4 regions of the Evansella cellulosilytica DSM 2522 genome follow, and region 1 is predicted to be linked to each of the others. Evidence: riboswitches for the same ligand, from Rfam matches in the RefSeq annotation. Region 1 holds a riboswitch; each other region holds the start of a gene.
What was found. A riboswitch is a leader RNA that binds a small molecule or an ion and turns the genes downstream of it on or off. The one in region 1 is predicted to bind cyclic di-GMP.
Positions count from the first base shown of each region.

Region 2: linked by a shared signal. The riboswitch ahead of BCELL_RS14840 (sensor domain-containing protein) and the one ahead of BCELL_RS20880 (EAL domain-containing protein) in region 1 are both predicted to bind cyclic di-GMP.
Region 3: linked by a shared signal. The riboswitch ahead of BCELL_RS11610 (methyl-accepting chemotaxis protein) and the one ahead of BCELL_RS20880 (EAL domain-containing protein) in region 1 are both predicted to bind cyclic di-GMP.
Region 4: linked by a shared signal. The riboswitch ahead of BCELL_RS21965 (anti-repressor SinI family protein) and the one ahead of BCELL_RS20880 (EAL domain-containing protein) in region 1 are both predicted to bind cyclic di-GMP.

Region 1 covers NC_014829.1:4,568,988-4,577,151, forward strand. Annotated here, with positions in the region: gene BCELL_RS20865 (SDR family oxidoreductase) at 1-120, opposite strand, end outside; gene BCELL_RS20870 (class I SAM-dependent rRNA methyltransferase) at 184-1,380, opposite strand; gene BCELL_RS20875 (ABC transporter substrate-binding protein) at 1,509-2,825, opposite strand; gene BCELL_RS20880 (EAL domain-containing protein) at 2,856-5,519, opposite strand; cyclic di-GMP riboswitch class I at 5,625-5,704, opposite strand; gene BCELL_RS20885 (CapA family protein) at 5,829-6,974, opposite strand; gene BCELL_RS20890 (glycerophosphodiester phosphodiesterase) at 6,993-7,904, opposite strand.
Region 2 covers NC_014829.1:3,186,972-3,195,135, forward strand. Annotated here, with positions in the region: gene iadA (beta-aspartyl-peptidase) at 1-540, opposite strand, end outside; gene BCELL_RS14820 (hypothetical protein) at 686-952, opposite strand; gene BCELL_RS14825 (ATP-binding protein) at 1,062-2,303, shown strand; gene BCELL_RS14830 (thioredoxin family protein) at 2,793-3,266, opposite strand; gene BCELL_RS14835 (disulfide oxidoreductase) at 3,263-3,706, opposite strand; gene BCELL_RS14840 (sensor domain-containing protein) at 3,853-5,676, opposite strand; cyclic di-GMP riboswitch class II at 5,805-5,888, opposite strand; gene BCELL_RS14845 (thioredoxin family protein) at 6,230-6,451, shown strand; gene BCELL_RS14850 (KTSC domain-containing protein) at 6,529-6,741, shown strand; gene BCELL_RS14855 (putative bifunctional diguanylate cyclase/phosphodiesterase) at 7,106-8,164, opposite strand, start outside.
Region 3 covers NC_014829.1:2,528,818-2,536,981, forward strand. Annotated here, with positions in the region: gene BCELL_RS11580 (efflux RND transporter permease subunit) at 1-10, opposite strand, end outside; gene BCELL_RS11585 (hypothetical protein) at 271-474, opposite strand; gene BCELL_RS11590 (polysaccharide deacetylase family protein) at 675-1,517, opposite strand; gene BCELL_RS11595 (hypothetical protein) at 1,718-2,191, shown strand; gene BCELL_RS23200 (hypothetical protein) at 2,197-2,325, shown strand; gene BCELL_RS11600 (hypothetical protein) at 2,394-2,648, shown strand; gene speD (adenosylmethionine decarboxylase) at 2,857-3,678, opposite strand; gene BCELL_RS11610 (methyl-accepting chemotaxis protein) at 3,815-5,524, opposite strand; cyclic di-GMP riboswitch class I at 5,609-5,697, opposite strand; gene BCELL_RS11615 (Cof-type HAD-IIB family hydrolase) at 5,849-6,661, shown strand; gene BCELL_RS21645 (HAMP domain-containing methyl-accepting chemotaxis protein) at 6,899-8,164, opposite strand, start outside.
Region 4 covers NC_014829.1:848,175-856,338, reverse strand. Annotated here, with positions in the region: gene BCELL_RS03855 (alpha/beta hydrolase) at 1-122, opposite strand, end outside; gene BCELL_RS03850 (methyl-accepting chemotaxis protein) at 361-1,887, shown strand; gene BCELL_RS21965 (anti-repressor SinI family protein) at 2,021-2,149, opposite strand; cyclic di-GMP riboswitch class I at 2,192-2,284, opposite strand; gene BCELL_RS03845 (response regulator transcription factor) at 2,494-3,204, opposite strand; gene BCELL_RS03840 (ATP-binding protein) at 3,228-6,524, opposite strand; gene recQ (DNA helicase RecQ) at 6,822-8,164, shown strand, end outside.

The DNA.
Region 1 (8,164 bases):
TGGCCTTGGTATCATTGGAAACTCTTTACCTGGATGCTCATTTTGATGCTGTGGTGGAAAGGAGATAGGCTGTTCTTCACATTCTACTTCTTTATCGTAATAAGGGTATTGTGGATACAAGTGTCGTAACCTCCTCACGCTTTTTACGATATAGCCTATTCCTAGCGCTTGCCCAAAGTGTTTCTAATCTCTCTTTTTTATAAAAAGTACCTTTAAATAGTTCCCTTCCTTATATGCTGGAATTGTTTTAAAATCAGCAGGTAATGTAAACTCCTCCAAAATGTGATAGGCCTTATTCGATTCTTTAAAAGCCTTTTCTATAAACCCTTTAAACTTTTTCATATCAAAGTTACTCGCATTTGTTGAGGCGACAATGACACCGTTTTTTTCTGTAACCGAAATGGCATCCTTTAATAAATCTTTATAATCTTTAGCAGCACTAAAGGTGTGCTTTTTTGACCTCGCGAAGCTAGGCGGATCTAATATGACTAAATCATACTTCAACTCTTTTTTCACCGCGAATTTAAAGAAGTTGAATACATCTTGCACGATGATGTGTTGCGCTTCATAATCAATTCCGTTACAACTGAATTGCTCGATCGTTTTCGGCTTACTACGGTTTGCTAGGTCAACGCTCGTTGTTGATAATGCGCCTCCTAATGCTGCAAACACAGAGAATACCCCAGTATACGAGAACGTATTTAAAACCGTTTTTCCAGATGCATATGTATCTCTTATTCGCTTTCTCACTTCACGTTGGTCTAGGAAAACCCCTACCATTGCCCCATCATTTAAATGGACAGCGATATTGACGTCGTTTTCCTTTACAAATATCGGAAACGCTCCTCGTTCTCCTGTAATAAAATCATCATCCTCTATATACTGGCCTTTTTTATCAAACCGTTTCTTTTGATAAATCCCTTTGTACGTCACGAGCTCCGTTAAAGCAGAAATATTCTGATCCTTAAAGGAATAAATTCCTTCGTTATACCATTGAATTAAATAAAAGCCATCAAAGTAATCGATCGTTAATCCTCCGAGTCCATCACCTTCACCATTAAACACTCGAAATGCTGTCGTACTTGTATCTTTAAAAAACAATTTTCTATGATTGAATGCACTACTCATTTTGTTTTTAAAGAATGCCTCATCAATTTTTTCGTTTTCGTTATCACTGATCATCCAACCGACGCCTTTATTTTGTAGCCCGTAATATGCTTTACCTATAAACTGATTTCCTTCATCAAATACCCGCAGCAAAGCACCTTCTTCAAGTTGAGCGTTATCATGCTGAAGCACGTCTTTCGTTAATAGTGGATAGCCACGTTTATATTTGTTTGTAAACTTACTTTTTAAAGTTACTCTTAATTCAGTCATCATTGTTCCACCTTTGCTCGTTGCTAGTCCCATTATACGCATAACACATAGATAAAAAAACATTGTCAACTCAAAAAAACTTTCATTAGCTCTTCTGACACTAATGAAAGTTTTTATGCATAGCGTATTTATTATTTTGTTACGCTTCCCCTTAATATTTCCATATCTTCTGCTAATTCGTATTCAATATTCTCAGTTAAAGCATCTAATATTTGACGCGGACGTAGCCCTAATTCTAACGCATCATAAATCGTGTTATCCCAAATGTGTTGAGTTTTAAAATCTAGCGGCGTTAAAAAGCTTTCCTCCGTTTTGGACATCATATCCTCGTATAACTGCTGTGTTAATTGGCCTCCGAAAAATGGGTTTTCAAATGAAAGTACCTCTTCATTACCTCTAGCAGGAATATAAGCTGGTACAGAGTCTATTAAGCCACCCATCATTCGCTCTGTCGTATAGTATTCAACAAAATCCCAAGCAGCTAGTTTATTCGTGCTTGCTTCTGGAATAGCTAAGTTCACACTGTTTGTCCAGCCATAAAGGTTGAAAGGCAGCCTCGTTACTCGCCATTTCCCTTCTTGTTCAGGTGCAATTTGTTTAATATAGTCAGCTCCCCATGTCCCTAAGTAGATCATGACATATTCATCATTTCTTATCGCTTCACGCCCATTCCATCCGTAAATATCTAACCCAGGAAACATACCATTATCCTTTACGTGTTGTGCATGATTAACAGCTTGAATAAATTCACCATCATCTCTAACAAGTTTCATCTCATTATTATAAAATCCTCGAGTCGATTCATACAATCTAATTACTTCTATCGGCCATTGTAGTATCCATTTATCATCTCTTCGTAGCGTCTCACCTATTAAAAACCAATTTTCTGGTTCCTCCATGTACTCGGCTAGTTCATCAGGTTCAGACGGAAAACCATAATCCTCCATAATATCAGCGCGATAATAAGTTACTAAAGGCGACGTGTTAAATGGCATCGCAAGTAGGGACTCACCATCTAGTGATAAAGACACCTCCCAGAGTGCTTCTGGGAAATTGTGCTTATGCTGACCTGCAAGATATGGTTCATCCAGTAAATTTTCAAATCCATCCATTGATTTAAAAGAAGCTAAATAAGGAGAATCAATGACCATGATGTCTGGTACATCCCCAGTTGCTATTGCGTTAAAATAGGCCTCATAATAATCATCGTATTCAAAGGTAGTGATTGAAAATTCTATGTTAGGATGCTCCTCTTGATAATCTTGAAAAGTCTCTTCCCATCCATCATGATAGTAGGACCAAACTTCTAATTGTATACGCTCATCATTATTTACTTCCGTTTGCTCATATCCTTCATCAGCATGTATAGGAATTTCCATTTCGATTGGTTGACCGTGACAGGCAGCTAAAAATATAAATATAACAAAAAATAAATAGTGTGCTTTCACTCCATGTCCTCCTTCCTATTTGGAAATCCCTTAACGTTGTAATAATTGTTTTAATTCACTCGCCTGCACTGGCTTACTAAATAAGAAGCCTTGCAGCTCATCACAATGGTACTGCTGTAAAAGTGCTAGCTCATCTTCTGTTTCGACCCCTTCACCAACGACATTTAACTGGAGACTATGCGCTAGTTCAATGATCACTTTTACCATCGATGCTTGTTTTTCATTTTCTCCTATGTTCCTTATAAACTCTCTATCTAGTTTCACCTCAGAAATCGGCAATTTTAACAACTGATTTAATGAAGAGAAGCCATTACCAAAATCATCAATGGATACTTTTACACCCATTTCTTGCAATCCATTAAGTGTATGAATAACATCATCCATTTTTTTAATAAATACGCTTTCCGTTATTTCTATTTGTAAATACTGCGCTTCTAGTCCCGATATTGTTAATGCTCTTTTTACCATTTCACTTAAATAGCCATGATAAAAATGCTTTGCCGAGATGTTTACCGCTACTGGTACTTTTTTCAAGCCTGCATCTTGCCATTGTTTATTCTGTTTACAAGCTTGCAATAAGCCCCATTCATCTATTTTTAAAATAAGGCCAGATTCTTCTGCAATTGGAATAAACTTTCCAGGGCTAACATTCCCTAACTCTGGATGGTGCCAACGCATTAAAGCTTCCATTCCAGACATTTCATCCGTTTTTGCATTTACCTTCGGCTGGTAATGAAGCTCAAATTGATTCCGCTCTAATGCTTCTCGTAATCCATTGTTAATCATCATTCTTTCTGAGAAGTCAGCCTTCATCGATTGATCGAAAAATTGTATATAATTTCTTCCTTTTTCTTTCGCATTGTACATGGCCATGTCAGCAAACCTAACAAGTCTATCCAAAGTATCCCCATCTTTCGGGTACATACTAACACCGAAACTTGCTGTTACATAAAGGGACATGTTATTAAGAATGATTGGTTCAGCAAACAATCTTTGCAATTTCCCACCGAATCTTTTTACCTCTTTCTTATCAGCCTCAGTTAACACAATGACAAATTCGTCTCCGCCTAGCCTAAACACTTTTATCTTCTCTTTCTCTAATTTCATCAACTTGTTGGATACAAGCTTCAATAGTTCATCACCAACTTTATGGCCTAACGTGTCGTTGATTTGTTTAAACTGATTTAAATCAACAAACATGACAGCGATTGTTGGTGCTTTTTTGTTTGCCTCAGACTGTAGTAAGCTTTCTAAATACTTTTGAAAATGCTGTCTATTTGGGAGGCCTGTTAACATATCGTAGTACGCTAATTTTTGTAGCTTTTCCTCTGATTTTTGCAGCATCCCCGCTTGCTCTTCTAGCTCCTTATTCATATTGTTTGTTCTTTGAAACATTTGTTTCAGCTTCGTTGACGTATATTTAAAGTTTTCTATTAATAAATCAATTTCCTTCACGTTACTTTGTGGCCAATCAATCGTTTCATTGTCACCAATTTTATTAGGTAATCCTGTCGTTGTTAATGTAAGTTGGTTTAAAGTACTAACCAAATTCCTATTGATCACCCTTGACATTAATAATGCAACTAAGGCAAATATAAGTAAGAATCTAAATTGATCCAAAAAGTCGGTAAAAATTCGCTCTTGCTGATAAGACAATGGCATTTCTACATATATTGTTAGTGGAAGCCCTTCAATAGGCCTTTCGTAAATAAAGCTACCTTTATTCCAATTCATAATGCTTGGCTGCTCATTTTGATTAGCTGGTAGTTTCTGATAATAGCGTTCTGATAAATAGTAAACATCATATTCTGAAAACCAATCAAAATAGTCTCTCATATGAAATTGTTCATTCGTTGACGATAATATGATATTTTTTTCATTTGTTACCACGACATTATATATTTCATCCTGTATGTTTCGTTCTAGCAAGCTACTTAATTGACTTTGCTTCACGGTATCAAATAAAGACAATTTCATCATGTCTTTCGTATTCCATTGCTTAATTTCACTCTCAATACTTCGAGCATTGTTACTCAATAAATGAGAAGTGCTTCTAATAGATGACTCATACGCACTAATGCTATTTATTGCAAAATTAATTAAAAATGGAAAGGTGATAGCAACAATGATGATGTGTAGTATTAAATGCTGTGAGCTAATGTATTGTTTTTTACTGCCCTTTATCCATCTTTCTAATGGTGTATAAGCGAGTATCATATCAGCTATTAATGCATTACAAACACCGCTTAAGATAAGAATTGCCAAATGCACATACAGTAATGTACCAGTAAATTCAGGATAGTAGCTGCTGTACATCATCGCCGTTAATGGCACTCCAATTATAAGCCAAAAGAGACCAACCATTAAAACCATACTGCTTTTTCGTCTAAATAATAAAATAACCCCAATGAAAAAGACTTCTAGTATCATCGTAATCTCAGTTATATGTAACTCATAAAAGAGGAATCCTATAATAAATATGACGATAGCGATTGCTGTCGCTTTAACAAGGCTGAACAACCTGACAATTAATAATAAAAATAAACTAGCAAAGCTCACCGTCATGCCAAAAACTAAGGGAAGATCGAATAATTTAGTTATGAGTGCGCTGAAAGAGAGAAGGAGAAATACAATTACATACTTAAACGACTTACTGAACACTAGATTTTTTGCCTTTTCTTGCTTCAACATCATTCCTCCTCCACTTGTGAATATATTACTCTTGTTCACGAAAACGTTTTCGTTAATAAAAATAGAAAAAACTGCATATAACGTTATAGCAGTTTACTCTAGAATATACTAGGTAACCCGGCTATCATACTATGCTTAGACCCGTGGCTTTGCGTCCTGCACTTTCGCACAGTTTGCCCCAATATTAAATTTATTTTAAAAATTTCCAATTATCGACATAACTCTTCATTTTATTATAGTATGTATTGCCCTCGTTGAAAAGTATTTTCGTTAAAATAGTCTTAGTGCTAAAGTAGGTGTTTCTATTCCTTGCTACTCTTCATCTAAATAAAGCAATGTATGCGCAATCGTTTCTTTAAAAGTCGAACCTGTTATTGGAGAGCCATCTGTAGACTCTAATGGCTTTACACGATAAAGGTCATTCTCTTGTACTACTAACGTAGGAATAATTTCAGGATTTTTTATGCTAACTTCTACATCCTCTCCGTTAGTTATTTTCGTTATCTCCACTGTGCCTATCCCTCCGATATCAGTAAAGTCAAAGTACTGACCTGATAGGAAATTTCCTAAAGAATAAAAAACGATTGTCTCGTTGTCATTTACATCGTTTTCTACAATTTCAATTGGTTGTAGTACGTGTGGGTGGTGACCATAAATAATATCGACTCCAGCTTCTGATAATGTTTGTGCTAGTTGCCTTTGCTCCTGGTTAGGCTCTCTTTTATATTCATCACCCCAATGCATGTGTACAACGACGACGTCTGTTTTTTCTTTCAAATTAGCTACGTCAGATACGATTCTGTTTGGCTCAATTAAAGCAACTACGTCCGGGTGATTTTGCGGGATAGGAATCCCGTTTGTACCATATGTATAGGCAAGTACACCTACCGATATCCCATCCATTTCTACTATGCGGTCCGTTTCTCTATCTTCCGTATTTCGATAAACACCAACATAATCCATCTCAATCTCATCGTAAAAGTTCAGTGCACTATTTACCGCCTTCATTCCCCGATCTAACGTATGGTTATTCGCACCGATCACCATGTCGACTCCCACGTCTTGTAAGTTTTCTACTATTTCTTGCGGGCTATTAAAGGCTGGGTAAGAGGATAAACCGATTTCCACTCCTCCTGGCATCGATTCTTGGTTTGCCATTAAAAAATCCGGTTTCTCTAAAAGGTGGGCAACCTCTTCAAGCATTGGGGAAAAATCGTATTTGCCTTCATCCGTTTCGGCAAGCTCATAAACACGATTATGCAGCAATACATCTCCTATTGCTCCAATTGTCATTTTCTCCTCAACAACGACAGCTCTTTCTATGTTGTCATTTGCAGCGTTTAATAAAGATAGCTCATTTTTTCTTTCTTCAAAATGTTGACCTTCGTATTTTCCTTGTTCTTGACAGCCAAAAAGAATTGCCATCAAAACAAAACTCGCTATTATCCTTTTAGTCATTTTTCCACTCCTTTCTTATCACTTCTTATCACTCAGCTTTCGCTTCACTTTATCAGGATAATTTGTAATAATCCCCGATACCCCCCAATTTAATGCCGTTTCAATTTCGAATTCATCATTTAATGTATAGGGATGAATATATAACTGAAAACTTTTTGCCTTTCGTACATAGTCTTCATTTATTCGTTTAAAATTCGGTCCTACGCCTACCGCATACTTTTTAATCAATTTTAACTGTTGCTCGTCTGTATTTGGTCGTTTTAATAACTGGAATAATGGAATATTGGCGTTTTGTTTGTGGATGTTAACTAAACACTTTTCATCAAACGATTGTATGATGATGTGATCGTCTTCAATTTGATATTTTTCAAGGAGGTTTAATAGTTCCATCTCCATCTTTGGGTAAAGATGGGGAGATTTTAATTCTATGATGTATTGAATACTATTGCCAAAGGTCTCAAATACTTGCTCTAACGTAGGTACCTTTGCTCCAACGTACTCTTTTTTTGCGTATTTCGGGTATTTTTCGTTAAACCATGATCCAGCATCTAGTTGTTGTATGTCATGTAATGAAAGATCCTTTACTTTTCCCTCACCATTTGTCGTTCGATCAACTAATTTGTCATGTAATACTATTAGTGTACCATCTTTTGTACGTTGAATGTCCAACTCGATAAAATCAGCTTCCATTTTCTTAGCTAATGCAAACGCTTCTAACGTATTTTCTGGCGCATAGCCAGAGGCTCCACGGTGCGCAACAACATAAGTATCTTCTATAGGAAGCTTTGCTTTGTTTACGCTATACGCTAATTCATGTATCTGTGTATTTACTGCTGTGCTTGCTTGAGATAATGGTATCAACATCATCAATAACAATGCGATTTTTATACTCATGTAAGCTTTGTGCAACTTGTATCTACCCTTTCTTATTTCGTAAGTAATATTATTCGATATTAGTAGAGTTTCTATACTTGCTTAATGGAAAATATTGCTGGTTCCGAGGGGAGATTGCGTGTTTTTTATTGCATAGTTTGGGAGAATTTCAGATGGGGTGTTGCTAACTTACCTTCAGGTGCTTTTTCTTTTGCTCAAGGGCTGATGGGGCGCCGCCATCTTTCCTTCACACTTTTTTTTATTCGCTCAAGGGCAGTTGGGGCAACGCCATCTTACCTTCACGACACTTTTTATTT
Region 2 (8,164 bases), 1.4 Mb from region 1:
AGATTCACTTGCAAGCCTTGCTAATTCTTGACTCGTCGGTTGAGAGGAACGATGATCTGCAATAGCAATTTCTCCTGAACCTATAATCTCATGGATAAACATAATATCAGTCTCAATAGAATCTGTTAAAGGGGTAACTGGTACATGATAATTACCTGTTAAGCAAAAGCAAGTAATACCTTCCTCTGTTAAACCTTTTGCTTTCGCTACAAGATTACTCATCGTACGTGCTGCGCCATCTGTCCCTAAAACACCAACGACAGTAGTAATACCACCTTTAATGCAATCTGATAGCTGAAGTTCAGGTGTTCGAGTACGGAAGCTACCTTCCCCTCCTCCACCTGTAATATGAACATGACCATCAATTAATCCAGGTGCAACGATTTTACCGGTGGCATTAACAATTTCAGTATGTTCACTAATCCCTTGAATATGTATGTCTTCGTCTATAGCAGCTATACGACCACCAATAATCAATACATCCTTCTGCCCTACATAATGTGGTGCATAAACTTCCCCATTTTTCACTACAGTAATCATAAAAAAATCCCTCTCTCTTAATTTCTCTTTCTATAAAAGAAAAACTAAAAACGAGCTTGGTGAAGCTAGTTTTTAGTCTTCAATGAATTGGAAAAAATGAAGTTGACTCAATAGGTAAAAATCAACCTATTGAGTCAACCTTTGTTTAAGTATAAAAATAAAAGGCTATAGAAATAGCGATAACACCTAATATTCCTAACAAAATTGATGCGTTGGCTTCTTTATTTTTATATAGGAAAATAGAAAGAAAATATATACCTACCATTAAAGCCATAAATAATATTCCATCGATAATTGGGTGGAATAATGTCGTTTGCATTGTCGTATATTCATATATAGAGTAATTTACTAGCATGGCTATTGACCAACCGACAAAAATCCCAACACCTATGTATTTAAGTAGTTTATTCAAACTATGTTCACCTCTTTTTTATATTTTTACTTTTTATTTTTAAAATATTGTAATTATTAGTCAGAATACGTAAAATAAAGTCACAGGAAGAAATTGGAGGCCCATCGTTATGGAACTGTTTTTTCAGTATCTTTTTCAAGCATTTATTATATTAACACCTTTATTATTTTTTCTTACCCTTTCAAACAATTTTCAGTTAAAAGGTCATATTGCTATTCGTTTATTAAATTATTCAATCTATATCATTATATTTTTACTAACAGTGCAGTTTCCTATATCAATATTTAGTGACCATGTAATTGACTTTCGTCATATTGTTATATTTTTGGCAACACTTTTTAACGGTGTAACTATTGGTGCCTGCTTATTAATCATTGATCTCATCTCTCGAATACTTTATGGAGATACCCATTTACTTCTTTGGTTTATGATTAGTTGCTATTTTATCATAATAGCTCAATGGTTATCAACGAATGACAGAAGCTGGATTACTCCGAAAAATTTTGCAATGATATCATTTTTGTTTCTCATACCTTATACAATAATATTTTTATACCCAATTAACTATTTCTCATCTTCTGAATTTCACATTTTCTATAGTGTTATCATAGTATCTCCCATCCCAATTGTTTTTATTATGATTGCTTACGTACAACAAATTGAATTAAATGCCAATCTGAAAAAAGACTTACAGAAAAGTGAGCAATTACGATTAGTGAGCGAATTAGCTGCTTCTATAGCGCATGAAGTACGAAATCCAATGACAGTTGCCCGTGGATTTATACAACTGATTCACTCTAATTCAAAATTAACATCCGAAGAAAAACGCTATTTGAAGCTTACAATGTCTGAACTTGATCGAGCACAGTTGATTATTACTGATTATTTATCATTAGCAAAGCCAGCTGATAAAGCTACGAAACAAATTCAAATATATAGCATCATTTATAAAGTGTTACATACGATTGAAGCTTATGCCCTCATGAATAATGTAAAAGTGAAAATGGATGTTCAAGAGGACATTACGATAATAGGAAACGAACAAAAGCTCACACAAGTAATTTTGAACTTAACTAAAAATGGCATTGAGGCTATGGAAAACGGTGGGGAACTAATCATAAATGGGTACCGTGAGAGGGAGAAAATTATATTATCCATAAAAGACACTGGTATTGGAATGTCCAAAGAACAATTACAACAAATAGGTAAGGCTTATTATTCAACTAAGACAAATGGCACAGGCTTAGGTTTAATGGTTTCCTATAGTATCATCGAATCTTTAGGTGGTGCGGTTTCTGTCAAAAGCGAAATCGGTCAAGGAACAGAGTTTATTTTAACGTTTTCACATTAAATAGTATGGTTTACCCACCAACCTTTTTTTATCTCTTAAGAATCAACACTAGTCTTTAACAGAGTCCTTTATATGGATGAGGGTGTAAAGTAAGTAGTGCCGATCCTAAGGAGAAAAATACAAAAATAACCGTAATTCCTAGTCCAAATAGATAGCAAATTGGACTAGGAATTTTTATTTTATAACATTTCCTTCAGTTATTCTTTAATTGGAACACGAAATATTACTTAGGGACACTGAAAAGTGAAAGAACACCCTTCCTCAGGGCCCTCGTGTTCTTTCACTTTTTCAGTGTGGCCTCAACACCAAAATCTTCACTTTTTAATTTACGATAAAATTTCCCATTAACCTTCCAAAATAAGCTGATTTATGAAAGTAGAAAACATGAGCGAAATAGATATTTATTTAATATATATTAGGGTAAAAAAAAGAGACCATTTCACATAGTGAAATGGTCTCTTTTTTTCTGTACAATTTATAGTTTTCTCATTATTCACCTAGAACATCTTCACGATAAAACTGTTCATAAGCTGCTTCATTAAATAATCCGACTTTTCGGCTCACCTCAACACCATTTTCATAGTGAACAAGTGTTGGAGTATAATCAATGTTGTAATCATTAAAACCGTGGTTAAATTCAAGTAAATTGAATAACACAACATCAACACCTAACTGTTCTGCTAAAGGTACTAAAACTGGGGTGGCCTCATTACAATATTCACATGTAGGGCTATAAAAGTATACCGTTACCGTTTCCTCATTTTCTAGCTTACTGTTTAATTCTTCAGGTATTATGACATTTTGATAAAGTGGATTATCAAGCTGATTTAATGTCTCACGATGTAATTGATCCTTACCAAAAGGATTACCTTCCGATTGCTGTTTATTTTGCTGAGATGTAACGAAAGCTAATGCAGCAAAAATAATGACAATAATTAATCCGAAAATGATAACCTTTTTCACTTTTCCCCTCTCCTCTCTGTAACAATCACGTAAACCATAATAATTGAAATGGAAAGAAAGGCGATTAGTGCTAGAAAAGGAATTGTGATGAATCCAAACCAATTAATATATAAATAATTGCATGGGATAATCCCACACCCTTCAGCAGTCTCACTTAACGCTGGTATTCTTTCTAGCATTACATGGTAAATAGAGAAGCTTAAGCCGATTAAACTAATAGGCAACGTATAGTAAGCCTGTTTCGAATCCTTCTTTATTGCTGCAATTGCTAGTGTTATTGCTAAAGGATACATAAATATCCTTTGCACCCAACAAAGTTCACAAGGAATAAAGTTTTCAATTTCAGAAAAGTATAAAGACCCGAGGGTTGCTATTAATGCTATCCCCCATGCAAGAAGCATAGCATATTCAATTTTCTTTTGTTTTGCTGTTATCGCCATAACATTTTCCTCTTTCCATAGTATTATGCAATTTGGATTGAGCGATTATACTATAAACTGATATTGGGTTTGAAGTCAAAAAATACGCTTTCTACCTTATACATCAGTATAACAATATAGAGAAAATGTTAATAGGTTACATGGTCCTATACGTTTAGTTTCATTGACGGACTAGTTGACTCTATATATTTTGTTACAGCTTCTGGTGGAAGCGGTTGGCTATACAAAAATCCTTGCATTTCATCGCAGCTTAACTTATTTAAAAATGCAACCATTTCAGACGTTTCTACTCCTTCAGCAATGACTCTCAGCTTCATATTGTGTGCTAATTGAATGATAGAAGTCACGATTGCTTGATCATTAGTATTATCAACTACCTCTTTAATAAATGATTGATCTATTTTTAACGTATCTATCGGAAATCTACGTAAATAACTTAATGAAGAATAGCCCGTACCAAAGTCATCGATAGAGATACTGACTCCAAATTGCTTTAGACGATACAACGTTTTAAGACATTCATCACGATTATAAAGTAAATCATTTTCCGTTATTTCCAAGTCTAACAGTTTTGGAGACAGGCCTGTTTTATCTAAAGTATTTTTTACTTTACTAACAAAATCTGGTCTCTGAAATTGCTGGGGTGAAATATTTATACCTATCCTTAGTTCATGACCTTCATTATTCCATTTCTTCGCTTGAATACAAGCTTTTTCAAGTACCCAATCCCCGATTTGGTTAATTAATCCTGTTTCTTCAGCAATTGGAATAAATTTGTAAGGAGAAACCTTTCCTAACTGTTCATCGTTCCACCTTAAAAGTGCTTCTACTCCGATCACTTTGTTTTCTTTTAAATCAATTTGAGGATGATAATATAGCTCAAAGTTTTCTTGCTCCATAGCAATTCTTAATCTTTTTTCCATAAGTAATTTTTCGTCATGCTCTGTTCGAATTGACGATTGATACCATTGAAAATCACCCTTACCTAACTCTTTAGCGTAGTGCATAGCCATTTCCGCTTGTTGAATTATTTGGTCATAAGTGACTCCTATGACAGGAAAATACGAGATTCCTATACTAGCTGTGATGTATAGTTCATTTCCTTTTACATGAAATGGTGATTCAAAGGCTAGTAATATTTCTTGAGCCAACTCTTGTACTTCCTCTTTAGACTTTGGAGAATGAAATAATACGGAAAATTCGTCTCCCCCATAACGATATATTTGCACTTTTTTATGTTGGATACTACTTAACGTTTGAGAGATAGATTGTATTAGTTTGTCTCCAGTAAAATGCCCTAAAGTGTCGTTATAAAACTTAAAACGATCTAAATCAAAGAAAAGAATGGCAAAAGGAAATTTCTCTGCATGCTTCATTTCAATTCTTGATCTGACATCTCTTTCAAATTTATCTCTATTTGGTAACCCTGTAAGAGTATCTACTGCTCCTAATTCCTTTATTACTTTTTCTGCCTGCTTTAAACGTGTAACATCTCGATGCATGATGAGAAATATATCGCTTTCCTGATTTGATTTTATTAAAGGCATTATTTGTGTCTTTAATATAAGCGGATTTCCACTTTTCTTTAAGGGAATCATTTCAAAGGAAGTGATTTTTTGTGATGCTAGTGTGTTACTAAACAATTCCCGTTCTTTAAATGAACGGTGTTGTAATGATAAATAGTTCACACCTATTAGTTCACTTTCTGAATAATCTAAAAGATCACAAAATTCTTCACTAACATATGTAATTGCACCCGTATCATTAACAAGTACGATCAATGCTGTCGTTTCTAATGCAATTTTAAATCTACTTATTAATTGTTCATATTGTTGATCTAGTGCTTGATCACTTTCAATGCTTGGCTGTTTTTCTTGACCCCAAACATGTGAAAACCATTTAGGCAAGTGAGAATGGTAATTTTTTTCTATAGTCTTCTTCTCTATTGAAGGTAACTTATTTATTTCCATTCTGTTCCTCCTTGAATTATCATTATTCATCCATGATTAGTTTGGGATAATCCCTCGTTTTGTACTGAAATATATTCCAGTATACAAAACTAACATTATTAAGTTGTATCAATATTAAAAACCGACCTAAATAACAAGGTCGGTTGCACTACTAGCTCCTGTATGTCCAAGTGCCCAAATCAAGACATATATTCTTCGCTACCTTTTAAATTTTTAGCTTAGTTAAAACTGATGATGATTTTACAGCTGATTTCTCACGAAAGGAAGCTGAAGTAATAAACACGGTATGCGAGTATCCTAAACTAATAATCAACTACATTTTACCATGCGCGCATTTCTAGAAAAGATTACTAGTTTAATTGTATTATTTTCTAAAGTAAAAATACAAGCATAATTTTACATTTTTTTTATAAAAAATCGATATTTGCTGAATAATAAAGTTTTCTAAATAGTAACAATTTAGTCACATCACTGTCAAATGATAGCGTTTCCGGTCAAAAACAATGGATTATAATAAAAATAAGAATAGACAAGTGAGGTGAGTGAATTGGAAGTGAAGCTGTTTGTTAGTTCAAACATTAATGGCAAGATCGTTGAGAAAAGGTTGAAGGAAGTCATCAATGATATTGGCTTACATGCTCACGTAGAAATTCACCATCAAGATCCCCCTACTTTAAATGGATTTTACTATACTCCAACACTAGTCGTAAACGATAAAGTTGTATCAAGTGGCAAAGTATTATCAAAACAAGAAATGACCAACTTTTTTTTATAGGCTCGTTTCTTTTCTATTATATCGGGTATCCTATTAGTAAGAGTAATTCCCTAAAGAAAAATTAGAGGGAGGGTATTATGGAAACAGTTGAATTGAACCACGGTAAACTATCTTACATTGAGTATGATGAGACAAATAGGCATCTTCATGTACATTTTAAGAATGGTGAATACGTTATTTATTATGAGGTTTATAAGCTCGATTACGTCGGTTTCTTATCAACAAAGAACTATACAGAGTTTTTTGAGGAAAGAATCGAGCCTCGGTACCCATCTCGAACCATAAGTTAAAATTGTAACTGTCCATAAGTGAGGAGTTTGGCAATAGTTACAATCGCTGTACCAATATAATCAAATACAAAGGTACAAGTTATAAGTGAAGACTTAAAGGGAGACTCAAAAGGTAATTTTCACCTATCGAGTCTCCCTTATGCAATGGTTGGTAGCGTCGCAATCTCTTAAAGGCCACTTAAATGGAGTTCTTATAGTCAGCGGGTGGCGAGTGGACATTGCCACCTGTCTTTATAGACGCTGAAAAAGTTGCTCTTTACTTTTTCAGTGACCTTTTTTTATGTTAATGGCATTGATTTGCACGTTGTGTATAATCAAGAAATAAAACAGACTTATAGTAGCTGGCACATCTTTGAGACTGCCTCTACTCGTTTGCGTGATTTTTGATTAAGTAATTGTTGATTTCCTTTTGCGAGATTGGTTTACTGAAGTAATATCCTTGTAGTTTGTTACACCCCCATCTTCGCAACATATTAAAGTGTTGTTTCGTCTCTATACCTTCTGCTACTATCGTCACACCCAATACTTTTTTTAAGTGAACAATCCACCTTAACAAATGTTTTTGTTTTTCGTCACCGTTATCAGTTTTTTTTACGAAGCTTCGATCAATTTTTAATTCGTCAATTGGAAGTTCTCTTAAATAGCTTAAAGAACTATATCCAGTACCGAAATCATCTATACTTATTTTCATGCCGTGTTCTCTAGCTTGACTAAGTAAAGATTTTGCTTTTTCAACATCTACAGCAACAGATTCAGTAATTTCCATAATAAAATGATGAGGGTCTAACCCAGTTTCCTTTATAATGTTTACTAACTTTTCAATATAATTTTTTTTCATTAACTGTTTAATACTAAAGTTTATTGCAATAGGTAGATCTTTTAACCCAGTTGTTCTTTGAAGAACAACATGATTTTTACACGCCTTCTCAATAATCCAATCTCCTAAGGGATGAATTAGCCCCGTTTCTTCTGCGATATCTATAAATTTATCAGGAGGTATCAACCCTTTGTTAGGATGGCGCCAACGAACTAAAACTTCAAGTCCACCCCAACCCCCTTTATCAACATCCCATTGAGGGTGATAATACAATTCAAATTCTCCATTTTTTATGCCAGAATGCATTTCCGATTCTAATTCAAAAGCAGCAACAATTCTTTCTTTATATACTGGATCATACCATTCGAAAAAGCTTTGCGGCTTTCCCTTTGCTTGTCGATGGGCTACATCTGCACATTTCATGAGAGATTGTAAATCATGAGCGTCATTAAACCACTTTGAACTACCAAAAGTTGGTTTTAAATTAAATTCATAGCTGTCAACGACTAAAGAACGAGAAATACTATTTTTCCAACTTTCTACGAGTGCTTCAATATCACTTTTTTCATAAACACCAGTTACTAGTGCCATAAATGAATTATTACC
Region 3 (8,164 bases), 2.0 Mb from region 1:
ATAATCCCATAAAATTCTCTCCTCTTTTCTATAACAATGAAATATCACTGGAATAAATTTCTATTATCATTGTATATAGCAAAGAAGTGAAAAACATTTGTCTGCGGAAGTAAATGATGTAAGTCTATAGTCGTATTTTTATTTAAGCCTATGAATAAGTGTTGACTTAAAAAAGTGGACAGTTATGATGACTTTTCCAACCGTAATTTCCTTACATAAATATAAAAAGCGCTTTAAGGAATTTAAACTCCTTAAAACGCTACTGTGTATTCAGCCTTTATAATAAAAATATAGTAATGTAAATATTATTGCTGGAACAAAAGTGACAACATATATTCCCGATAGGATATACATTCTTTGCTTTGTGCTTTTCGTATAATTTTTATCATTTGGATTCATTCCAATATAGATTGTAGCAATAAGTGCAGCAATACAAATGAGTGCACTAATAATAATTAGTGGTAGGTAATTCATACATATCCCCCAAACATATATAAAAACTAACGCTATTATACTTTATCATAGAAGCTTTTACTAGTAAAAGGCTATAAATTCTAACTTTATTTAAGGGACGTGAGGGAACTCTAAGGCAAAATCATAGGGAACTGAAAAAGGTTGGTCTTTAACCTTGTCAGTTCCCTCCATAAAAACATTTTCATCATTTAGCGAGTTAATTATTGTTGATATGGAATTCCTAGTAGGTCAGGTACTGTTACAAATTCAACTCCTTGTTCTTGTAACGATGGAATGATCTGTCTTAAAGCCTCTATTGTATTTGTTCTGTCTCCTTCCCATTCAGCACCATCGTGCATCAAAATAATGGCCCCAGGATGCGTATTACTGAGTACGGTATACGCAATCTCATCTGCTGGATCCTCTTGCCAATCTAGCGAATCGACCGACCAAGCTACAACTGAGTAATTCATTTCTCCAATTTTTTGAACAAACTCATCATCAAGAAAACCATATGGTGCACGAAACAAACTCGTTCTATAGCCTATTATTTCAGCCAATACATTTTCTGTCTCGGTTATTTCTCTCTCAAGTGTATCAATATTTTCATCGACTAAGTTTGGATGCCAATATGTATGGTTTCCAATGATGTGCCCTTCCTCCGCAGTCCGCTGGACAATTTCTGGATATGCCTCTGCTCTAGCTCCCATTACAAAAAATGTAGCAGGCACGTTAAATTCACTTAGGACATCCAAAACCTGCTCTGTGTATCTAGGATCAGGACCATCATCAAACGTAAGTGCAACACGGTTATCTCCTGAATCACCTTGTAAGACTACAATATTCGGATAACGCTGTTGTAATAATATATTTGATACAGGTTGACGAATCCTTTCTGTTTCAGGGCCTCCTTCAGGGTTGGGTATGTCTTCATTTTGTCTATCTTTGTTCCACCACCATACTGGTTCGGCTACCTTCTCAAACTCTGCGTGAGCATAAATAAACGGTAGTAAACTGAAAAACATCATCGCTATTAACGTCACTCGCAAAATACCATATCCCATAAACTACACTCCTCTTTCATCACGTTTTTCCTTCTTCGTAAAAGCTTCGGATATTACTCAAGCTTATTTTTAAATTAAACTAATTTTTTTATTCTACAAATTCTGAAATAGGTGTTATAGAAAAATTTAAAAATAAACGAATAATATTAGAACGACAAATTGTCTTTTAGAATACAATATTGGAAGAGGGTGTGGTGAAAGTGACAGCAAAAGACAATGAAAAAAATCAAGAAGGTAATGTGGAAGCAACGTTGGAACTTATTAGAATCATTCATCGAAACCTTGGAATAATAACCGCCATTTTATTATTAACTGGGCAAATAACTATAATGGGTGTATTTGTTACTCCGAGAGGATTTAGAGTAACAATGGCTGGTCCGATTACTGGATCGAGAAGAATAGAAAGCAAAACAGGAAATCCGTTAGTTAACTTGACGATAGATGTTATTGACATTTTAATAGCAAAGCAACTATTACAAGATAAATTTTTTATAACTGGGAGTGCATTAACACCATTCGGGTTTACTATTAATGCAGGTGGACCTCTTTTAGGGGTTGAAAGAATGGTACCTAAAGTGCCTTCATTATTTCATGATCTAGATAACTTTAATATGCTCGTTGCCAAGTTGTTAAACTTCGATCCAAGTATTGCAAATAAATACCAAAGGAAGTGAGTGAAATGCATTTAACTGATCTGCCCACTACTCGTCCATCAAAGACATTAGGCTTTATCATCGGAATATCGCTAATTTTATTTATATACTTTTTTACCGAATTTGAGGATTTGCCTGAACCAGATTCAAATTGAAGGTCCAATATTCCCCTCCTGTATCGAATAGTATTCATTTGACAATAATAAATATGGAGGTGGTATATATGTCAAGTCCATATTTATGTCCAAGCTGTAAAACGAATCGGTCCCGATTTAATATTATTGAACAAGTTGCTACACCAGTAAAAATGGACCCACTAACAGGGGAAGTCGTCAACACGTACACGAACGACAATTTAGACGCCTTCCATACAGCTTATCAAGGACCAGTTAATAAAGTACAATGTGGATCATGTGGTCTTATCGAGGATGAAAAATCATTTGTAAAGTTTGCAGAGCATAACCCTAGAAAAAGTTGATAAAAATGCTCGTTCTATAATATGAGCAAACTTTAAGGTGATGTGAGAACCCACGTCCCATGATACTTGGGCGTTTTATTATCATTTAAGACGAATATAAATAAAAAACATTTAACTAGCTAGCCGAAGCTTGTTAAATGTTTTTATTTTACTGGGCGCTTAGAATTCCCTTAGAGGAAATTTAAAAACTTAGCAAAACCCTTTTTCTTTATTTTTTTTCACGCCATCCCATGTTCCTACCGTAATATATTTCATCCATTTCTAACTGAAGTCGTTCAGTAATTTCTTTTTCTTGTTCACTCGTTAGATGTTCTTTTTTATAGCCAAATAAATAATTATTTATGTCAAAATCCTTAATTCTACATTTCGTATGAAAAATATTCTCTTGATATATATTGACGTCAATCATATCATATTGTTCTTTCACTTCTTCAGGAATATAATTTTGGATCGAACTAATATCATGGTCAATAAAAAGCTTATGTCCACTTATGTCTCTTGTAAATCCCCGAACACGATAATCCATCGTCATAATATCTGTGTCAAACGAGTGAATCATGTAGTTTAACGCTTTTAAGGGTGAAATTTCTCCACAAGTAGCTACATCGATATCAGCCCTAAACGTACTAATCCCTTCATCTGGATGATACTCAGGATAAGTATGAACAGTTATGTGACTTTTATCTAACTGCATGACAACCGAATCAGGCAGCGGTCCTGGAGATTCATCAAAAGAATCTGTCGGTACTTCCACTACTGGACCTTCTGAAACTAATACCGTCACACTTGCACCTTGTGGTACGTAATCTTGTTTGGCTACGTTTAAAACATGTGCTCCGATAATCTCGGCAACATTTTTCAAAATTTTCGTCAACCGCTCTGCACTATACTGTTCATCAATGTATTCTATATATGCTTCCCTTTCTTCTTTCGTTCTCGTATAGCATATATCATACATATTAAAGCTTAATGATTTCGTTAAGTTGTTAAATTCATGTAATTGAATACGCTGTTCATGCGTTAAACTCACTTTTGATCCCCCTCTTTGAGTAAACACTTTCTGTACAGTTTATATTTATGCTACCCATTTATTTATAAATAAAAACAAATTTAAATAAAGAAAAAGGCCGTTCTCGCTATAGCGTAGAACAACCTTGAACATTGAATTAAACTTTAAATTTTCTCACTTCATTTAATAATTCTTCAGCCATACTAGATAACGTTTCAGCAGATGCAGAGATTTCCTCCATAGAGGCCATTTGTTCTTCTGTTGACGCTGCGACATTTTGAGAATAGCTTGCTGACTCCTCAGCAATTTTTGCTGCTTCCTCAATAAATGTTTGCATTTTATTTGTTCCTTCCGTATTTTCTTTAACAGCACGTAAAATTTGGGCAATTTGCGTTGTCAAATCGTTTACAGACAACGATATTGTTTCAAACTCGTTTCCAGCGTCATTCACTAAAGTTAAACCACCTTCTACAGACTCTCTACCTTCTCCCATCATAGTAACAGAGCGATCAATATCTTCTTGAATGTAGTGAATTAAATGTCTAATCTCCTCTGCAGATTTATTGGATTGTTCAGCTAACTTTCTTACCTCGTCTGCAACGACAGCAAAGCCTCTGCCGTGCTCGCCAGCACGAGCAGCCTCTATTGCTGCATTTAATGCTAATAAGTTTGTTTGTTCTGCAACATCTGTAATTAATGATATAATCGAACCTATTTCTTTTGATTTATCTCCCAATTGTTGCACTACATCTGATATTTCAGCAGTTTTCGAATTGATTTTATCCATTTGTTTCATAGCTTTTTCTATTACGACCTTACCGTTATTAGACTTATCACCAGCATCATTCGCAAAGCTACTAACCAATTCCACACTCTCAGTGATCTGTTTCATACCTACAGCAATATCTTTTACTACTTCCTTTGCTGCACCTGTACTTTGCACTTGTGTCTCAGCACCTGTAGCAACTGATTGAATAGATCCCGTAATTGTTGTCGTTGCTTTCGTAGTTTCATCCGCACTACTTGATAATTGTTCAGAAGATGCAGCTACTTGATCAGTATTAGACGCAATTTGTGCTACCATTTTTCTAAAGTTATTTGTCATATTCCTAAAAGATTCATTTAAAACATAAATCTCGTCACGACTTTTCACTGTAAGAGAATCAACTGTTAAGTCACCATCTGCTAACCTTTCAGAGATTTGGGCTAGCTTCACAATTGGCTTCGAAATCATAGTTGAAATAATAAATCCACCAACAATAGCTATCACAAGTGCTACAGCACTTATTATTAAAATAAGTATCATCGCTGTTGCTGATTCAGCTGTTGTTTGTTCACTATGTTCTGCTACAATCTCATTTAATAAATCATTTAACTGTTGTGACTCATTTATCATTCTATTTTCTAATAGAACTAAGTCTCGGTTAGATGTATCACTACTCCCCATACCATTAGTCGTTATATCTTCAACTTGGTTACTATAACTATTATTTAAGTTTTGCAAGATTGTGAGACTGTCTGTTACTTCTTCGACCGTGCTTAGCTCTAACCCATTATTTATTAACTCACTTCCAATTTGACTTAATTCAGTAACACGGTCTAAATCTTCTATATCACCATTTAAAAAGTATCCACGAAAATGACTCGTTTGTTGACTAATATTTGATTCAATTGAAGATGAGACACTTCTTATTTCCATTACATTATTTATTAAGTAATCATAAGATTGATTTGTATTCCTCATACTAGTAAACGAAACAACACTCCCAATACTAAAAATAATACAAATTAATATAAAACTTGATAGTAATTTTGTTCTTAATTTGGCGTTCCATGTAAAGGTAAATCTCTTAAAAAAGCTTTTCATGATGTAATCCCTCTCTTATGTTGTGAGTAATTATGTATTTTTACAAAAAAAAACTATCCTAAAAAAAGAATAGCCAAAAAGTGTCTTGGTAGTCTGGCGGTCTTTGCAATGCGTTAGCTTTAGACCCATGACTTTGCGTCCTATCCTTTCGAAATAGTTTGCCTTTATCAAAATTATGATATAAAGTATTTCTAGTAATATAGTAACGAAAAACGATACCTCTAACAACATTTTTTTACAAAAAAATATAAAAAAACTTAAATTAATACAAATATCGACATTTGATATATTGTTTCAATTGTTGTATGAGAAAGGATGTAACACATGAAATATTCCATGATTGTACTTGATTTAGATGACACATTATTACTTGAAGACTTAACTATTGGCAACCACACTAAAAAAGCTTTAATGAAAGCGCAAGAGCTTGGAGTCAAAGTAGTATTAGCATCTGGTAGACCAACATTTGCTATGCAACATTTAGTGAAAGAATTATCTCTCGACAAGTATGGGAGTTACATTTTACCGTTTAATGGTGCAAAGATAATCAATTGTAAAACAGACGATTCTTTATTTAGTAGTACGTTAAACCCGAAAACAGTTCACCACTTATATGAACTTAGTCAAAGAGAAAATGTTTTTATTCACTCGTATATAGGAGATACTATTATTACAGATAAGAACAATGAATACACAGAGATTGAGGCTAAAATTACCGGGTTACCTATTAAGGAAGTATCCAGTTTTATCGATACAATCCAAGAGCCAGTTGTAAAAGTATTAATGTGCCATGCCCCTGAAAAGCTCGTTAAAGTCGAAAATAAGTTAAAAGAAGAATTAGGTGATTCACTCAGCATTTTTCGATCTAAGCCTTATTTCCTTGAGTTTATAGAGCCGGGGGTAACGAAAGGATCTAGTCTAGAAAAATTAATTAATCACTTAGGCATAAATCGTAGTGAAATAATTGCTGTTGGTGACAGCTATAACGATTTAGAAATGATTAAATTTGCTGGTCTAGGTGTGGCGATGGGGAATGCGCCAGAAGATATAAAGGAAATAGCTGATTATGTTACGGACACAAATATAAATGAAGGCGTTGCATCAGTTGTAGAAAAATATATTTTAAATACATTGTAAAAATAAGGATGTATCATGAGGTAATCAGTCACCTTGTGATACATCCTTATATTTTTGTAAAAAGTGGTATCTTAAAAGCGCAATTTTTTTCTATTGAATTTATCTTAAAGCAATAGCGGGTCCACCGTAGTAACGTAAAAGCCCACTATAAGTAGGTTCTTATAATGGGCTTTTGGCAAGTGAAAACATTGCAATTTCTTTTATAACTTATAAAACAGCTTCATCAAGTCTTTTGTATTAAATCTTAAATTTACTAACTTCATCCTGTAGCTCTTCAGCCATACTAGAAAGTGTTTCAGCAGATGCAGAAATTTCCTGCATCGATGCCATTTGTTCTTCAGCAGATGCTGCAACATTTTGCGCGTAGCTAGCTGAATCAGTTGCTATATCTGATGCCTCTTCTATATAAACTCTCATTGTTTCAGCATCTGAAGTGCTCTCCTTCACTGCTTGTAAAACATGATAAATATGATCAGTTATTCCATTAATTGATTTGGAAATTGTTTTAAATTCTGTCCCCGCATTATTTACCAAAGTTAAACCGTCTTCTACAGATGTACGGCCTTGCCCCATCATAGAAACAGATTTATCTATATCTTCTTGTATGACATGAATCAAACTACTAATCTCCGAAGCAGATTTATTAGATTGTTCAGCAAGTTTTCGTACTTCATCAGCCACAACAGCAAAACCTCTACCGTGTTCTCCAGCACGTGCAGCTTCAATTGCTGCATTCAATGCTAATAAATTAGTCTGTTCAGCAACGTCTGTTATAAGTGTAATAATAGAATCGATTTGCTTTGATTTATCTCCTAAGTTTTTAATGACATGAGATATTTCAGATGTTTTCGCATCTATGGCCTGCATTTGCTTTATAGCTTTTTCAACAACACCAACACCATTATTAGACTTTTCTCCTGCTTCATTCGCAATATTTGTAACAACTTCCACACTACTTGATATGTTCTGAATACTTTCTGTCATGTCCGCTACAACTTGTTTGGCCGAATCTGTACTCTTCATTTGAGTATCTGCTCCAGAAGCCACAGATTGCATCGATTCAGTGATCGTGGAGGTAGCTTTACTCGTTTCTTCTGCACTACTCGTTAACTGCTGAGAAGATGCAGCAACTTGTTCAGTATTCATAGCAATTTTTGAAAGCATGTTTCTTAAGTTATTGCTCATCTCAATAAAAGATTCATTTAAATCATAGATTTCATCCCGGCTTTTTATCTTAAGTGGTTCAACTGTTAAATCACCAGCTGCAAGCTTTTTTGACATATTTGCAATTTTAATAATTGGTTTTGTAATAATAGTGGCAATAAATATTCCACCAATGACTGCGAAAATTAAAGCAGCAGCACTGATCGTTAAGACTAATGTCATCGCCATGGCAGTTTCTTGCTCTGACTCTACCCTTCTCTCTTCTACAATTTCATTTAAAAATACGGTTAAATCAGCTGCATAACCACGCAAGTTATTTTCCATCGGTAAAATATTCCT
Region 4 (8,164 bases), 960 kb from region 1:
GCAGCACCAGGGTCAATCATTTCCGAAATTGGTATCAAATCATGTTCATCTCCGCCAGTACCATGTAATAGTAACAAAGTGTTCTGATTACCAGCTTCTCCTTTTTTAAACACATGTTTCATTGACATTTGATTAGCCGCCTCCATTTTCTCCAATCATCTTACTATAAAAAAGTAAGTAATAATATTATATAATAATGAAATTATTCAATTCAAATGTAACGCTCTTCGATAACCTTTGCACTCGCCTAAAAATCTACATAATTCGACAAAATAGTTGTCTCATATTACTGCAGCAACTATAATAAAAATAGCGTTTACAACTAGTTTTACTATCACTTTTCATCAGGAGGATTCTAATATGAAAAAAAGAAAGCATCTGATAATGCTTTACATTACGGCCTTTATCTTTTTTCTTTCCATTGCTGTTCATGTATTACACCGTCATTTCCACTTTTTAGAAGGGTATTTCTTGTCTCACCACAATCATTCATCACATAGTTTTTCTATTCCTTTAAATATTTTAGTAGTTATTCCTTTTATTTTCTTATTAACTAGCGTAATTTTATATTATAAGAATAAAGAGCATCAGCAAATTTCGTTATTCATTATGCTCTCATTAACATTGAGTAGCATATCACTTATTGCTGGTGGTGATGGTTTAGTTGAATACCATTTCTCGATTTTTATGGTGTTAGCTGTGTTAGCATACTACGAAAGCATTCGTTTAATTATTTTCAGTACTATTATTTTTGCTATTCAGCACTTTGGCGGATACCTTGTTGCACCTGAGTTGATTACCGGCACAGCTGATTATCCTTTTAGTCTTTTGCTCATTCATGCTGTATTTTTAATATTTACAAGTAGTGTTCTTATCATCCAAATTAATATTAGAAATCAATATGTAAAAGAATTAACGAAAAAGGAAGAAGAGCAAAGAGATGTTTTAGAGAAGGTTACGACTAAATTAACAAGTACATCAAAGGACGTTTTACAAAGCATTGAACAACTAAACTTAGGTGTAAAGGAATCAGTTGCTGCTACTGGTGAAATAACAAATTCAATTCATACCATTACCGAAGGGGCTACAGAGCAACTGCAAGTTGCTAGAGTTAGCTATAACTCAATAGAGGACGTTTCTTCTGATATACAACTTATTAGGGAACAAATGAGACGTTCAAAGGACTCTTCAAGTAGCACGCGATCACTTGCACAATCTGGATCAAAAAGTATGATAAATACGGAGGGCCAAATGAAGGACATTTCAAATGCAGTACAACAAATGAACGAAGTTGTCGATCGACTACAAGAGCGTTCTTCCAAAATTCAGCAATCGGTCACTTATATGTCTGACATTGCAGAGCAAACAAATCTATTAGCTCTCAATGCAGCTATCGAAGCTGCCCGAGCTGGTGAATCAGGAAGAGGCTTTGCTGTAGTTGCAGATGAAGTTAGAAAGTTAGCCGATCAATCTGGTCATTATGCTCACCATGTTGCGAGCATTATAGAAGATTTATTAAAGGAAACGCAAGAGATTAGTATCGTTATGTCCGAAACGACGCAACAAGTAATGGAAGGTGCAGACCAATTATCATCTACAGGTGAGGTCTTTGAAAAAATCGTTGCTCAAACGGAAGTCGTCCACCATGATATAGGCGCTTCCTTTAAAATGTGTCAATCAATAGTAGAGAAAGTAGAAACGCTAAAAGCATCCATCAATGAAATGACAGATGTTTCAGAAGAATATAAAGCGAGTTCGGAGAATATGTCTGCTACAGCTGAAGAACAATTAGCAACGTATGAGAATTTTACCGACACGACTACACAATTAAAAGATATGATGGAAGAACTCGATGCCATTGTTGCTAGCTTTACAAAAAAAACTTAAATACTCATGAAAAAATGAGGGGACTTAAAGGTAAAATCAACCTTTGAGTCCCCTCTTACACATCATATAAAATACATATTATAAACAATATTAATGCCTGAAACGACCGATTACATAGTAGGAATGATTATTTTCAACTATGTACTTTTTTTTCATAGCTTTTTTTCGCCAAAAATATTCTAATATCTTTTGGCGTTAACCCCAAATCTCTCGCTTCCTTCAATAAACCTTTCCACTCCTCATCTACTGCCACCATCTTCATGTTCCCCAAAAACATCAAACCCCTTTCCGATAATCTTGCCTACTAGGTAACCCGGCTATCATAGACATTAAACATTTAGCCCTTAGATCCGTAGTTTTGCGCCTCTACTTTTCAATAGATTTGCCTTTATCTGGTAGGAGTTTTTAGTTTACCTGCAACAAAAGACTCAAAACTTTTCACCCTATTTTTCTGATTTATCAGATTATAAATCCGATGCCAAACTATTATGAACACCCCCACAGTGTTTTATAGTTCTTATTATCTATCACTATAAATAAAAAAGGTTAAAATGGAGTTAAAATTTTGTATGTTTTTATCTACAATTAATTACAAATTTCCACAAGCTATCCTTTAATGTCCTCGTCAGCAGTACTGAATTTATACCCGAAACCTCTCACCGTTTTAATTAATTTTGGCTTTGATGGATTTTCCTCGATTTTACGACGTAAGTTACTAATATGTACCATGACGGTTTTTAAATCGCCACAATGATCAATGCCCCAAATTTGATCATAGATTTTTTCAGCACTAAACACATGATTTTTGTTTTCAACTAGTAGCATTAAAAGTTGTAGCTCCTTTGTGTATAACGAAACTTTATTCCCTTTATTGAAAACATCATAACTATCTAAATCTATTTCTAGATTTCCACATGAAAAAACACGCTTTGGTTCATTGCGATTTGCATTCATTTTACTACGTCGTAAATTTGCTTTTATTCTTGCTTCAAGCTCCGTAAAATCAAACGGCTTCGTTAAATAATCATCAGCGCCCGCATCTAATCCCTTTACTTTATCTCTTATATCCCTTTTACAACTTAAAAATATAATGGGTGCTTCTGAAAGCATTCTAATTTTTTGACAAATCTCATACCCTTTCATTCCGGGTAAAAGTATGTCTAATAAAACTAGATGGGGATTATTATTTTGTACGATATTAATTCCCTCATAGCCGTCTTTCGCAGTAAAAACTTCATACGAATGCTTTTTTAAGTATAATGCAGTCAATTCTCTAATATCTTCGTCATCCTCAATGATTAACACTTTTTCTTTCATTCTTAACAACCTCCATAAATCAATTAGTCTACGATAGGTAACGAGATACAAAAGATTGCGCCATTTCCCTCTGTACTTTTAACTGATATTTCTCCATTATGGTGATGAATAATTTCTTTTGATATTGCTAGCCCTAGTCCTGTTCCAATCTTTCCATTTATCACTTTTTCTCCTTTAAAAAATCTCTCAAATACAAATGGTAAGTCACTTTCTTTTATTCCATGTCCATTATCCTTAATTTCTATCATAACCTCTTGCCTATCCTTCACCACAACATTAATCCAAATATCGCCGCCTTCATTTGTATGCTTAATCGCATTATAAATGATGTTAGTAAAAACTTGATCCATACGGTCATTATCAATGTCAATTCGTATATCTTGCTCCTCATTACCTGTAAAAACTGGTTTATGGAGTGTAATTTTCCGCCTTGTCACATCCGTTTCAAATTTATCGTACATTTGATTTATCCATTCATGTAAATTGCGTTCCTTTGTCATTAGTGTGATATCACCTGACTCAAGCTTAGAGATATCATATAAATCTTCAATTAATCTATTTAACATATTTACCTTATTCTCGACAGATTTTAAGTAGTGTGCGTCATTCGCTTCAATAATTCCGGCTCTCACTGACTGAATATAGCTCTGTAGAAAAGTGACAGGTGTGCCAAATTCATGTGAAATATTTGATAGCATATGCGTCCTAGCGTTTTGTAATTTAATTAAATCCTCATTCGCTTTCAGCAATTCATCATTTACCTCTTTTAAGGCAACAGTTCTCTCTCTCACTTTCCCTTCTAGTTCGTCGTTTATTTGTAGTAGCCTCTGATTAACATCATCAAGTTCTCTCATTTGCTCTTTTATTTTTCGAACTGCGAGACTCAATTCTATTAATGTTTTTGTCCTTGAAAGAAGCTCTCTTTTTTCACAAGGTTTTACGATATAGTCATTTGCACCGGAATCAAATGCTGTTACCTTATCATATTCTTGATTTTTAGCTGTAAGAATTAAAACAGGTAGCTCTAGTAAAGAAAATCTCTTCCTTAATTGCTGACAAACTTCATATCCAGACTTTCTTGGCATCATCATATCTAATATGAGTAAGTGATAATTACCACTTTCCACTTTGTGTAATACCTCATCTCCGTCCTTAGCAGTATCGACGTAATACCCTTGTAATGATAAATGGTTTGACAATAGCTGGAGATTTACTCGTTCGTCATCAGCAATTAATATTTTTATATTCTTTCCTTTATTATCAATCATTAACGTTTCGTCATCGATATGGTGACTATACTTAGAATGTTGCTCTGAGAACAGAGTTGCACTTACTTCTTCTTTAGCCTCTTTAAAACCAACCTCTTGAAATAGAGGTATTAAAAAAGAAAAAGTAGAACCTTTTCCTTCCTGTGATACAACGGATATATTTCCACCGTGTGCTTCTATTAGCTTTTTTGTAATATTCAAACCTAACCCTGTTCCACTCTGCTCTTCTGAGTTATTTCCCCCTCTATTAAAGGCATCAAATATCGTATCTATTTGATCGGCAGAAATTCCAATTCCTGAATCTGTTATATGAACTTGAAGCATTTTTCCATCTTCTTCCGCACTTATGACAACTGTCCCGCGTTCTGTGTATTTAATGGCGTTTCCTATTAAATTAAAAAATACTTGCTGTAGCCTATTTTCATCCCCTAACACAGGCCGTATATTAGTATCTATTTCATTTATTATTCTTATATTTTTCTCGTTAAGTAAAGATTGACTCATGATAATAACAACATCAACAAGCTCCTTTAAGTGAACCTTCTTCAAATGAAGATTCATAGCGTCATTTTTCAATATAGAGAAGTCTAAAATATCGTTAATTAAATGTGACAGCCTTTTACCACTAGATATAATCATACTCAAGTGTTTTTTCATCGACTGCGTCATTTTCCCTGTAGCTCCATCATACATCGTTTCCGCAATACCGATCATGCCATGAAGCGGCGTCCTTAGCTCATGGGACGTCATTGCTAAAAATTCATCCTTTAATTTATCTGTTTTCTTTAAATTTTCTAACGCTCTTAAATTACTTTTTATTACCTCTTGCTCAGCTTGTTCCTTCTCTTTTTTCATCATGTTTATTTTATCGGCTAAAGCAAATGAAAAAAGTAAAAATTCAATAGAAGCTGTAATTTGCCATGCATATTTCGTAACGAAATAAATTGGAAGAAACCCAGCATCTGCTAGCAATGAAATAATAGTCCCTATAAAAGAAATGTGCCAAGCTAAAAGAAAATACTTTGCAGGTTGATACCCTTTACGATAACAGGAAATACCGGCCCAAATCATTAATAAAACTGTTACTCCTGAGCTTATTACAACAAGGTTTAATGCTAAACTATAGGAGTAAAAAAGTAGGAATATAATGACAAAATTGCAGAAAATCAAATAATTAAATATACTATTTAATCCTGGTATCACCTTTCTCATTTCTAAAAAGCTTTTTGCAAACAAATACCCGAATATATTTGAGATTAGCATAAATAACACGATGGCACGGTTATTCCACCAACTTTGTTCTGGCCAAATGTACTGATATGCCGTACCAGTAAAGGACAAGTGTATAAAAATGTTCGAGGCAATAAATAAAACGTAAAATAAATAGCTCCAATGTCTTAAAGAAAAAAATAAAAATAGATTATATAATGCCATAATAGATAATATGCCGAAAAATATACCTAATAAAGCATATTCAAGTTGGCTTTTTTCAATAAAAGCATCTTGATGCCAAAGAGTTATTGGAAGTTGCATCGCACCTTCAGATTCAAACCTTAAATATAATGTTGTAATATTATTTTCTTCTAATTGTAATCGATAAACGAAATTACGATGGTTTACTTCTCTATTGTCAAAAGGAAGTAAATCACCTGTTTCACTTACATAGGCATTTTCATAAGCTGTTTCTGGGAAATATAACGATAAATAGTCTAACGTAGCATTATCGATTTCTAGCAACCAAATGTCTTTTGAAGATTGATTCCGCAAATGAACCTTCACCCAATATACCGTATCTGTATATCCATAATTAGGTATACTTTCTTGATTTAATTCAAATGTACCCTCAAAACTGCTTGAACGTATATCATCTATCGTATAGGCGTTGTTTATGTCCGCAAAAATACTAATATGTTCTTCTAATTGGATCCTCTTAGTATTATCAAAAAGTGAAACGACATTTTCATTCTCATCGCTGGAAGCTTGTACGATTACGGAAAATAAAAGTAAACACGTAATGAAAGAAATGAGACTAACCAATATGTTTCTACGCAATAGACAACCCTCCTAAAAACCGACATTTTATGTTGGTATTACCATTATCGCTACTCCCTCACCTTTTTTCAATATATTCTGAGTTATTTAATAATGAATAATCGTTTTTTCACTAGGCTCTTTTCGTATACCTTTCTTTTCACCAAGTTTGGAAAAGCATCAATTTTTACGAAAACAGCCTCTAATAAAAGTATTAGATTATTTCAAACACTCTTTAATGCAATATAATATGGTAGAATGATAGTATCTTTTTTAGGATCCTACATAAGAGTTGCATTTGTTAGGAGGATATTAATTATGTTAGATCAAGCGCGTTCCTTCCTAAAACAGCATTTCGGTTATGATTCCTTCCGTTCAGGACAAGAACAAATTATCACAAATATTCTTTGTCGTAATCGGACGATGGGAATTATGCCTACAGGCGGGGGGAAATCTATTTGTTACCAAATACCTTCATTGTTGCTCCCTGGACTTACAATTGTTATATCTCCATTAATTTCACTGATGAAAGATCAAGTAGATGAATTAAAGGAATTAGGTATTTCATCCACTTTTATTAATAGTACCTTGTCCAATAACGATGTAAATGAGCGTTTGTCACTTATGAGACAAGGACATTATAAACTAGTTTATATCGCTCCAGAAAGGCTAGATGCCCCTTCTTTTATTAATAGTTTAAGCGGTATTGAAGTATCCTTAGTCGCAATTGATGAAGCCCACTGTTTGTCACAATGGGGACACGACTTTCGACCAAGCTACATGAAAATACCACATTTACTAGAAAAGCTTGATACAAAACCTGTAGTGCTTGCGCTTACTGCAACCTCAACTCCTGAAGTCACTGATGACATTTGCGTGGCAATGTCCATTGATAAAAGCTTCGTTGTTCAAACAGGTTTTGCTAGAAAGAATCTCTCTTTTCACGTATTAAAGGGAATAGATCGCGATCACTATATAAAAAATTATATTACTAGAAATATTGATCAATCTGGGATTATTTATGCAGCCACACGAAAGGAAGTTGAAAGGATTTACACACTCCTTTCTTCGATGAATCTTTCTGTAGGAAAATATCATGGTGGGATGTCCAATCAAGAGCGTGAATTCATGCAGGAGCAGTTCGTCTATGATGATTTAAAAGTGATGGTAGCTACAAACGCTTTCGGAATGGGAATCAATAAATCTAACGTTCGGTTCGTTATTCACTATCAAATCCCGAGAAATATAGAAAGCTATTATCAAGAAGCTGGGCGTGCTGGAAGAGATGGGGAAGAAAGCAGTTGTATTCTTTTATTCTCTCCTCAAGATATTAGAATTCAACAATTTCTCATTGAACAGACTGATATGACCGATGAAAGAAAGGAAAATGAATACCGAAAGCTGCAGGCGATGACAAACTATTGTCATACTGAAAGCTGCCTACAAGCATTTATCCTTCAATATTTTGGAGATAGTAAGATCGAGTCATGTACAAAGTGTGATCACTGTATCGATGATCGAGTTTCTGAGGATGTCACTCGCGAAGCGCAAATGGTATTTTCCTGTGTGAAACGAATGAGAGAACGTTTCGGAAAAACACTAGTTGCTCAAGTATTAGTAGGCTCAAATAACAAAAAGCTGAAGGACTTTTCATTAGACAA